DNA from 4 places in the Aminobacter sp. BA135 genome. Region 4 is predicted to be linked to each of the others. Evidence: predicted binding sites of a transcription regulator. Region 4 holds the regulator's gene; each other region holds the start of a gene.
What was found. The regulator LexA, encoded in region 4, represses DNA repair genes until DNA is damaged. The targets are predictions, from matches to a motif close to TGTTCNNNNTGTGTTCNG.
Positions count from the first base shown of each region.

Region 1 (2,201 bases), 1.7 Mb from region 4:
ATCGGGCTGACTTCCAGCGGCAGGCGCAGGATGACGTAGCCGGCGCTGGTGGCACCTGCGGCTTTGGCCGAATCGAGAATGCGCTCGATCTCCTGGTCGGTGAGGCCTGGGATGATCGGCGCCACCATCACCGAAACCGGAATGCCGGCATCGGAGAGCTGCCTGACCGCTTCCAGCCGCTTGGTCGGCGTCGCTGCCCGCGGTTCCATGGTCCGTGCCAGCATGCGGTCGAGCGTCGTCACCGACAGCGCCACCTTGGCCAGGCCCTTTTCGGCCATGCGGGTGAGGATATCGATGTCGCGTGTGACCATTGCCGACTTGGTGACGATGCCGACAGGATGGCTGCGCGCCTCCAGCACCTCGAGCACCTCGCGCATGATGCGCCAGTGCTTCTCGATCGGCTGATAGGGATCGGTGTTGGTGCCGATGGCGATGGTGCGCGGCTGGTAACCGTCCTTCGACAGTTCGCGGTCGAGCAGCCGCGCCGCATCCGGCTTGGCAAACAGCTTGGATTCGAAATCGAGCCCGGCCGACAGGCCCATATAGCTGTGGGTGGGGCGGGCGAAACAGTAGACACAACCATGCTCGCAACCACGATAGGGATTGATCGAGCGGTCGAAGGAGATGTCGGGCGACTCGTTGCGGGTGATGATGGTGCGCGGCTTCTCGACCTGAACCTCGGTCTTGAACGGCGGCAGCTCCTCGATTGTGCTCCAGCCGTCGTCGAAGACATGGCGGCTGACCGGCTCGTAACGCCCCGACGGGTTGACGCCGGCACCGCGGCCGCGCCGACGCTCATGGTTGATGCGCAGGCCGCTTTCCTCGATCATGGCATTGGCCATTCCGGCTCCGCCACCCTTGAAAGCGGCAATATCGGCCCGTGCGATGGGTTCCATTTCGCTATCTCCCAGAGGGAAAATGACCGTCCGTCGATTCGGTCGGCATGAAACTATTCCTATTTTGGAAATGAGAACAAAGCAAGAACTTTGTTCTCCGGGCCGCAAGGCTGGCGCTTCGGCCGGCTTTCCGATATGCGGCTGGATATGCTGAGCGTTCTGATCGAGACCAGGGACGACGAGGAGGGGCTGGCCCGCACGCTGGCGGCGCTGGTCGGCGGCGCCGTCGAGGGTGTCGTGCGCGAGGTGATCGTCTGTGACCTCGGCTCCACCGACCAGACTCACTATGTCGCCGAACATGCCGGCTGCGCCTATCTCGCCAAGGGCGGCATCCAGGCGGGCATCGCGCAGGCCAGGAGCGACTGGCTGCTGCTGCTCGAGCCGGGCGCGCGGCTGGCCGAAGGCTGGACCGAGGATGCTGTTCGCCACATGAGCCGGCTGACCATGGCGGCGCGCTTCACCCGGTCGCGGGCGAGCAACCGGCCGTTCTGGGAACGGGTGACGTCGCGGCCGCGCGCTCTGGAGCAGGGGCTGGTCATCACCAGGAAGCAGGCAGCTATTCTGGGTCGCAACGGGGCGGACGCCGAAGGCATCGCGCGCGGACTTGCCATGAAGACGCTGGATGCCGAAATCGTCGTTGCGCCGCGCTAGGGCAATTCCAGCAGCGCCATTTCGTCGGAAATTGCGAAAGACGCCCTGGCTTCAGGCTGACTTGGTGCCGCCACGCCTGAGGTGCTCGTCGAGCCGCGGCATGATCTCGACGAAATTGCACGGCATGTGGCGGTAATCGAGCTGCGCCTTGAGAATGCCGTCCCAGGCGTCGCGGCACGCCCCTGGCGACCCCGGCAGCACGAAGACGAAGGTGGCGTTGAGCACGCCGCCGGTGGCACGCGACTGGATCGTCGACGTGCCGATCTTGTCGTAGGAAATGCGGTGGAACACCTCCGAGAAGCCGTCCATGCGCTTTTCGAAGATCGGCTCCAGCGCGTCCGGCGTGACGTCGCGGCCGGTGAAGCCGGTACCGCCGGTGGTGATGATCACGTCGATTTCGGCATCGAGCGACCAGGCGGTGACGCGGTCGCGGATCTTGTCCCTGTCGTCGGTGACGATGTCGCGCGCCTTGAGCACGTGCCCGGCTTCGGTGATGCGGTCGGCTAGCGTCTGGCCTGACTTGTCCTCGGCCAGCGTGCGGGTGTCGGAGACGGTCAGCACCGCGATGCGGACGGGAACGAAGGGGCGGGGCTCGCTGGCCATTATGTTGGGCTCCTAGGTCCGGGTCGTTGTGGCGGCGCTGAACCAGCCGGG
Region 1 covers NZ_CP139572.1:4,806,270-4,808,470, reverse strand. Annotated here, with positions in the region: gene SLT36_RS23420 (PA0069 family radical SAM protein) at 1-896, opposite strand, end outside; gene SLT36_RS23415 (glycosyltransferase) at 1,044-1,547, shown strand; gene moaB (molybdenum cofactor biosynthesis protein B) at 1,599-2,150, opposite strand; gene SLT36_RS23405 (4-(cytidine 5'-diphospho)-2-C-methyl-D-erythritol kinase) at 2,163-2,201, opposite strand, start outside.
Region 1: the regulator LexA is predicted to act here: its motif matches at 969-986, upstream of SLT36_RS23420 (PA0069 family radical SAM protein).

Region 2 (2,201 bases), 1.3 Mb from region 4:
AAGCCGTAGAAGCGCATCAGCCAATCTGCCTGGTAGAGCCGGTGTTCGCGCATCAGCGGCGGCCTCCTCAGGGGCAGGGCAGAGGAGGCGTCGGGGATCGGGCTGAAGGCCGAATAGTAGACGCGGCGCAACTGGTAGCTGCCATAGAGCCGGGCGCTGGTCTTGAGGATGCGGGCATCTGAAGTGGCGTCGGCGCCGACGATCATCTGCGTCGACTGCCCGCCCGGTGCAAAACGCTCGCGAGTCTTCGTCCTCAGCGTCGGCTCCGCCTTCTCCTCGATCTTCGAACGCAGCTTTGCCATCGAGACGCGGATCGTCTCCGGCCGTTTTTCCGGCGCCAGCCGCTTCACGCCCTCATCGGTCGGCAGTTCGACATTTATCGACAGGCGATCGGCATAGAGGCCTGCCTTCTCGATCAGCTCGGCAGACGCCTCGGGGATGGTCTTGAGATGGATGTAGCCTGCGAATTTCTCGTCGAGCCTCAGCCGCCGCGCCACCTCCACCATCTCTGTCATGGTCTCATCGGGCGAGCGAATGACGCCTGACGAGAGGAACAATCCCTCGATGTAGTTGCGCTTGTAAAAATCCATGGTCAGCCGCACCACTTCGTCGACCGTGAAGCGGGCGCGGCGGACATTGGAGGACGAGCGGTTGATGCAGTAGCTGCAATCGTAGATGCAGAAATTGGTCAGCAGGATCTTGAGCAGCGAGATGCAGCGGCCGTCGGGGGCGTAGGAGTGGCAGATGCCCATGCCCTCGGTCGAGCCGATGCCGCCAGACTTGAGCGAGTCGCGCCCGCCGGCGCCTGACGAGGCGCAGGAAGCGTCATACTTCGCGGCGTCGGAAAGGATCGCGAGTTTCTCGCGGGTCGAAAGAACTGTCATTTGTTCATGATATGTTCTTTTGCCTGCCAAGGCCAGAGGGTTCGCTATGATGCGGCAAATGTGAACGACGCGTCGGCGAATGGATGGCGGTATTAGCCGCCATCCCGGGGATCACACCTCGTGCAGATAAAGGTGGTAGTCGAGCTCGCTCACCGTGCGGGCGACGCGGAAATATTCGCTTTCCTTGATCGCCGTAAACGTGCGGTGCAGGTCGTGGCCCAGTGCCTCGCGGAGAAACTCCGACGCTTTCGCCGCCTCGATCGCCGAGCGCCAGTCCGGCGGCATCACGCTTTCAGTACCTTCGGCCTGTTCGTAGCCGTTGCCAGACGTTTCCGGGCCAGGATCGAGCTGCTCCTCCAGCCCTTTCGAGATGCCGGCGAGGATGGTCGCGGCGACGAGATAGGGGTTGGCGTCGACGCCGGAGGGACGGTGCTCGATGCGGCGGTTCCTGGCGTCGCCCGCCGGCACGCGCAGCGCCACCGAGCGGTTGTTGACGCCCCAGGTGGGGGCCACCGGTGCGTAGGACTGGGAGACGAAGCGACGCCACGAGTTTGCATGCGGCGCAAACACCAGCATCGATTCCGCCATCGTCTCGGCGAGGCCGCCGAGCGCGTGCAGCAGTTTCGGCTCCCAGCTGCCTTCCGCGGTTTCGGTGAAGACGTTATTGCCGTCGCTGTCGAGCAGCGAGACGTGGAAATGCATGCCCGAGCCGGCATATTTCTCGATCGGCTTGGCCATAAAGCAGGCAGTGACGCCATGGCGGCGAGCCTGAGCGCGCACCAGCCGCTTCAGCATCAACAGGTCGTCGGCCGCCTGCATGACGTCCTTGCGGTAGCGCAAGGTGAGTTCGTACTGACCCGGCGCATATTCCGAGATCACGGTCTCGGCCGGGATGCCTTGCACTTTTGCGGCGGCATAGATGTCAGAGAACAGCGGCTCCATGCCGTGCAGGTGGTCGACCGAGTAGACCTCGGTCTTGCCGGAGGCGCGGCCGTCAAGCACGGCACGGGCCGGCTGGACCTTGCCGTCGCCGTCGCGCTCGTTGGCGAGTAGGAAGAACTCGAGCTCGAAGGCGCCGGCAGGATAGAGGCCCTTTTCAGCCAGCCTGTCGACCTGTCGCTTCAGCGCCAGCCGAGGGTCCGAAGTCATTGGCGCGCCGTCGAGATGGAACATCGACATCAGCACCTGGCCGCGGGCGGGGCTGGTGCCATGCAAAGGCTTCAGCGTGCCAGGTATCGGCCAGGCGCGGAGGTCGCCATCGCCGGAATCCCAGATCAGGCCGGTCTCGTGGACGTCCTCGCCGGTGATGTCGAGGCC
Region 2 covers NZ_CP139572.1:1,804,057-1,806,257, forward strand. Annotated here, with positions in the region: gene SLT36_RS08845 (putative DNA modification/repair radical SAM protein) at 1-884, opposite strand, end outside; gene SLT36_RS08850 (glutamine synthetase family protein) at 996-2,201, opposite strand, start outside.
Region 2: the regulator LexA is predicted to act here: its motif matches at 886-903, upstream of SLT36_RS08845 (putative DNA modification/repair radical SAM protein).

Region 3 (2,201 bases), 1.2 Mb from region 4:
TCGCACGGTGTCTGCAAATGCAGTGGCGGCAACTGGAAGCACAACGCCCGAGGCTTCCAGGACCTCAGGACTTTCGTCAGACGTATCCATGACTTCTCCCCTCTCCCAACAATCTTCAGGATCACGCCGGGACACGAGAAATTCAAGCACTTTTGCTTGGCCATCTTGTCATTGAAAGGGAAACAACCGCAGCGGTTGCCCCGGTTGCCAGCCATCGATGACGCGAAAAGCGCGGGCCGGCCGAATGCCGGCGCGTTGCTCAAGCAATGCCGGTGAGGGCGATGCCGGTGGAGGGCGATGCCGGTGAGAGCGATGGCGGCGAGCTATGTGCTAGCCATCGCGGCGCGGCAACAGGCCGAGATCTCGACTGCGGTAATCGATGCTTCGGCCGGTAATTCTCTCCAGAACGGCGTCCAGACCGGCGACGTGGTGATGCAGCAGCGAATAGGTCTCGTTGAATGGCTTCAGGCTGATGAAGCACTTCTGGATCGCCATACGCAAAGGGATCGCCGCCAGGACAATCGCCTCGATCTCGCTCTCGGTCAGTCTGTCGTTTCTGTCATGCCTGCGCGACATGTTTGCTCCTGCCTGACCGGACTGCCACGCGACCGCGATGCGACCAGGCCGGCGCCCTCACCATCGCCTGGCGCGCGCCCCTGATCGCCGATACGCAGCTCATCCACGACGCTCATCGGTCCGGCGCGCGATGCGACGTCGACATCCCCAGCAGCCGCACAAGTTCCTCATATTTGGCGCCGCAGCGGTCATAGATGTTGAACGTGTTGGTCCGCGTGCAGCCGATGCGCGCGACGATCGCGTCCAGCAGAAGCGCCAGCGTGCGGTCGCCGCCGGCCCGCAGCATGGCGTCGCGGTCGAACTGCTTGCGCATCCCGCATTTGTCGCAGCAGACGATGATCTTGTCGGAGGGAAATTCGGATAACATCGGCATGAGAACAAAATAGGAACAAATACCTCCAGGCGTCAATTCACAAAATGCTAACGTTAGGGCAATGGCCAGCGAGGCCCGCCCCCGCCGGATCGACCGTTGCGAACGAAACGGAAACGATGCTTCATGCCTGAATGAACATCGCCATCCGTGATTCGGCAGCAGAGCCTGGTTATCTCGCCCGCCTGAACCCGGGCCAGCGCGCTGCCGTCTTGCATGGCGACGGCGCGGTGTCGGGCCCCTTGCTGATCATTGCCGGCGCCGGCTCGGGCAAGACCAACACGCTCGCCCACCGGGTTGCCCATCTCATCGTTCGCGGCGCCGACCCCCGGCGCATCCTGTTGATGACATTTTCGCGCCGTGCGGCGGCCGAGATGAGCAGGCGCGTCGAGCGCATCGCCGCCGACGTTTTGCAGGAGCGCGCGGCGAGCCTGATGGAAGGGCTGAGCTGGGCCGGCACCTTCCATTCCGTCGGCGCGAGGTTGCTGCGCGACTATGCGCTCGACATCGGGCTCGAACCCGCCTTCACCATCCACGACCGGGAAGACTCGGCCGACCTGATGAACCTGGTTCGCCACCAGCTCGGCTTTTCCGAGACGGAGAAGCGCTTTCCCACCAAGGCGACCTGCCTTGCGATCTATTCCCGCGTCGTCAATTCCCAGGACAGGCTCGAGGCGGTGCTCGGCCACGCCTTTCCCTGGTGTGTCGGCTGGAGCGACGAGCTGAAGGCGCTGTTTAAGGCCTATGTCGAGGCCAAGCAGGCGCAGAACATCCTCGATTACGACGACCTCCTGCTCTACTGGTCGCAGATGGCGGCCGAGCCTGGCATCGCCGCCCATCTTTCCCAGCGTTTCGACCATATCCTGGTCGACGAATACCAGGACACCAACCGGCTGCAGGCGGCGATCCTGACGGCGATCAAGCCCGACGGCCGCGGCCTGACGGTGGTCGGCGACGACGCCCAGTCGATCTATTCGTTCCGCGCCGCCGAAGTGCGCAACATCCTCGATTTCCCCGGCCTGTTTGCCGAACCCGCCCAGGTGGTGACGCTCGACCAGAATTATCGCTCGACCGACGCCATATTGAACGCCGCCAATGCCGTCATCGGCGAGGCCGAGGAGCGTTTCACCAAGAACCTGTGGACCGAACGCAGGTCGCTGGAAAAGCCCCGCATCGTGACGGTTGCAGACGAAGCCGAACAGGCCGGCTATGTCTGCGACGAGGTCTTGAAGGAGCGCGAGACCGGCACGCTTCT
Region 3 covers NZ_CP139572.1:4,306,278-4,308,478, forward strand. Annotated here, with positions in the region: gene SLT36_RS20960 (hypothetical protein) at 1-150, opposite strand, end outside; gene SLT36_RS20965 (hypothetical protein) at 331-576, opposite strand; gene SLT36_RS20970 (hypothetical protein) at 689-889, opposite strand; gene SLT36_RS20975 (ATP-dependent helicase) at 1,081-2,201, shown strand, end outside.
Region 3: the regulator LexA is predicted to act here: its motif matches at 950-967, upstream of SLT36_RS20975 (ATP-dependent helicase).

Region 4 (2,201 bases):
CAACGTTCTCGTTTCGGAAGATGGCCGCCTCGTCGGCGTCCCGGTCGGCGATGGCAAACTGGCCGTCAATCGCGTCCGGCCGAACCAGTTCACCGTCGACAACTGGCAGCGCGCGCTGGCGTCGGAAACACTCATCACCCCGGCCCGTTCGGCGGCGAATGCAACGAACGGGACTGTCCGTATGCCCAGCGAGACCGGCTCACAGCCAGCAGCCGAGGCAGATGTCGCCGGTACGATACCCGGCAAACCAGTATCTGGAGAGCTAAACGCCGCCGGCGCGGACGCCTTCGTATGTGACAGCGGGCTGTGCACGGTTCAGCAATCGGAGGGTGCACGGATCGTTCATGCGGCGAATGCGAGCGCCGCTGCACGAGCCTGCGACAACGCGGATCTCATCGTCGTCGACGATGCCACGGCAAGCGACGTCTGCCCCGGCGTGACCGTGCTCACCAAACGCGAGCTGGCGCGCCTTGGCAGTGCGTCGATATTCATCACAGCCGAGGCGGTTGGCATAGATCAGGCGGTCGAGATACGCCACGCTGTGGCGGAACCGTACCGCCCGTGGCATGCGCAGCGCCAATTTTCGCGCGAGGCGAGGGGCCTGCCACCCTACAAGCGAACGGAGATGCCCCCGAAGACACCTGCCGGGGCAACCAAGGCGCACCCAAAAGCGCCGACTGCGGCCACACGGTGAGTCCGAGATCTGTACCCGCCGTCGCAGAGCCGTCAGATACGGCACGATAGCAACAGGGCAGGTCCGGCTTATACAGATTGCAGCAGTATGGACAGGCCGAGGTGGCGGAACGCAGCCCCGGCAATCAATAGCGGCGGATCAGGCCGACAAGCTTGCCCTGCACCTTGACCCTGTCGGGTCCGAAGATGCGGGTTTCATAGGCCGGATTGGCGGCCTCAAGAGCGATCGAGGCACCCTTGCGGCGGAAACGCTTGAGCGTCGCTTCTTCGTCGTCGACGAGGGCGACGATGATCTCACCGGGATTGGCCGTGGTCGAGCTGCGGATGACCACAGTGTCGCCGTCGAAGATGCCGGCCTCGATCATCGAGTCGCCCTTGACCTCGAGCGCGTAATGCTCGCCGCCCATGATCATGTCTGGCGGCACCGAAATCGAATGCGTCTTGTGCTGGATGGCGTCGATAGGCACACCGGCAGCGATGCGTCCCATGACGGGAATGGCAACCGCCGAAGCAACATCGTCGTCATTGCCGGCCGACATGCTGCGTGACGGCTCGGGTTTGCGGCCGAGGCTACCCTCGATGACGCTGGGCGAGAACTTCTTCGCTGCGTTGAGGCCAGGCGCGATCGAATCGGGCAGGCGCAGCACTTCAAGCGCGCGCGCCCGGTTGGGCAGGCGTCTGATGAAGCCGCGTTCTTCGAGCGCCGTGATCAGGCGATGGATGCCGGACTTGGAGGCGAGGTCGAGTGCTTCCTTCATCTCGTCGAAGGACGGCGGAATACCCGCTTCCTTCAGCCGCTCGTGGATGAATAGCAAAAGCTCGTGTTGTTTGCGCGTCAGCATCGCCACCCCCGAGGAATCAGAAGAAAAACAAACCCAGAACAAACACTATCTGTTCCAGTTGTGTTCCGCAACTGTTGATATTTCGTGAAGGGTGGAAGGTGCTGCTCAGCGCAACATCATCACCTGGCAGGCGCTGCCGGCTTCGACTGCAGGCGCGAAGGGCACCCGCACGATGGCGCAGTTGGCGTCGGCCAGCGTGCGCAGCATCGAAGAGTCCTGGATCAGGTAGGGTGTGACGACGAGACCCTCAGCGGTCTCGCGCGCAATCGCGCGGACAAAGTCCTGGCGCAGGTCGTTGGCCGCCATTGCCATGTCGAGAATGCCGTTGCGCATATCGGGCGAATAAGGGCGGCCGCCAAGCTTCGCCAGCAGAGGTTTCAGGAAAATCTGCGAGCAGATCAGGCTGGCGACCGGATTGCCCGGCAGGCCGACGCAGCGGCTGTCGCCGAGCCGGCCGAACATCAGCGGCTTGCCCGGGCGCATCGCGATCTTCCAGAAGTTGAGATCCATGCCGAGATCGGTCAGGACACGGTGAACGAGGTCGTGGTCGCCGACCGAAGCGCCGCCCAGCGTGACGATCACATCGGCGTCGGCGGCGAGCGCCTTGGCGACCAGTGCGGAGATTGCCTCGGTGCGGTCGGCGGCGATGCCGAGATTGAGCACGCG
Region 4 covers NZ_CP139572.1:3,093,933-3,096,133, forward strand. Annotated here, with positions in the region: gene SLT36_RS15025 (ComEC/Rec2 family competence protein) at 1-694, shown strand, start outside; gene lexA (transcriptional repressor LexA) at 819-1,535, opposite strand; gene SLT36_RS15035 (molybdopterin molybdotransferase MoeA) at 1,641-2,201, opposite strand, start outside.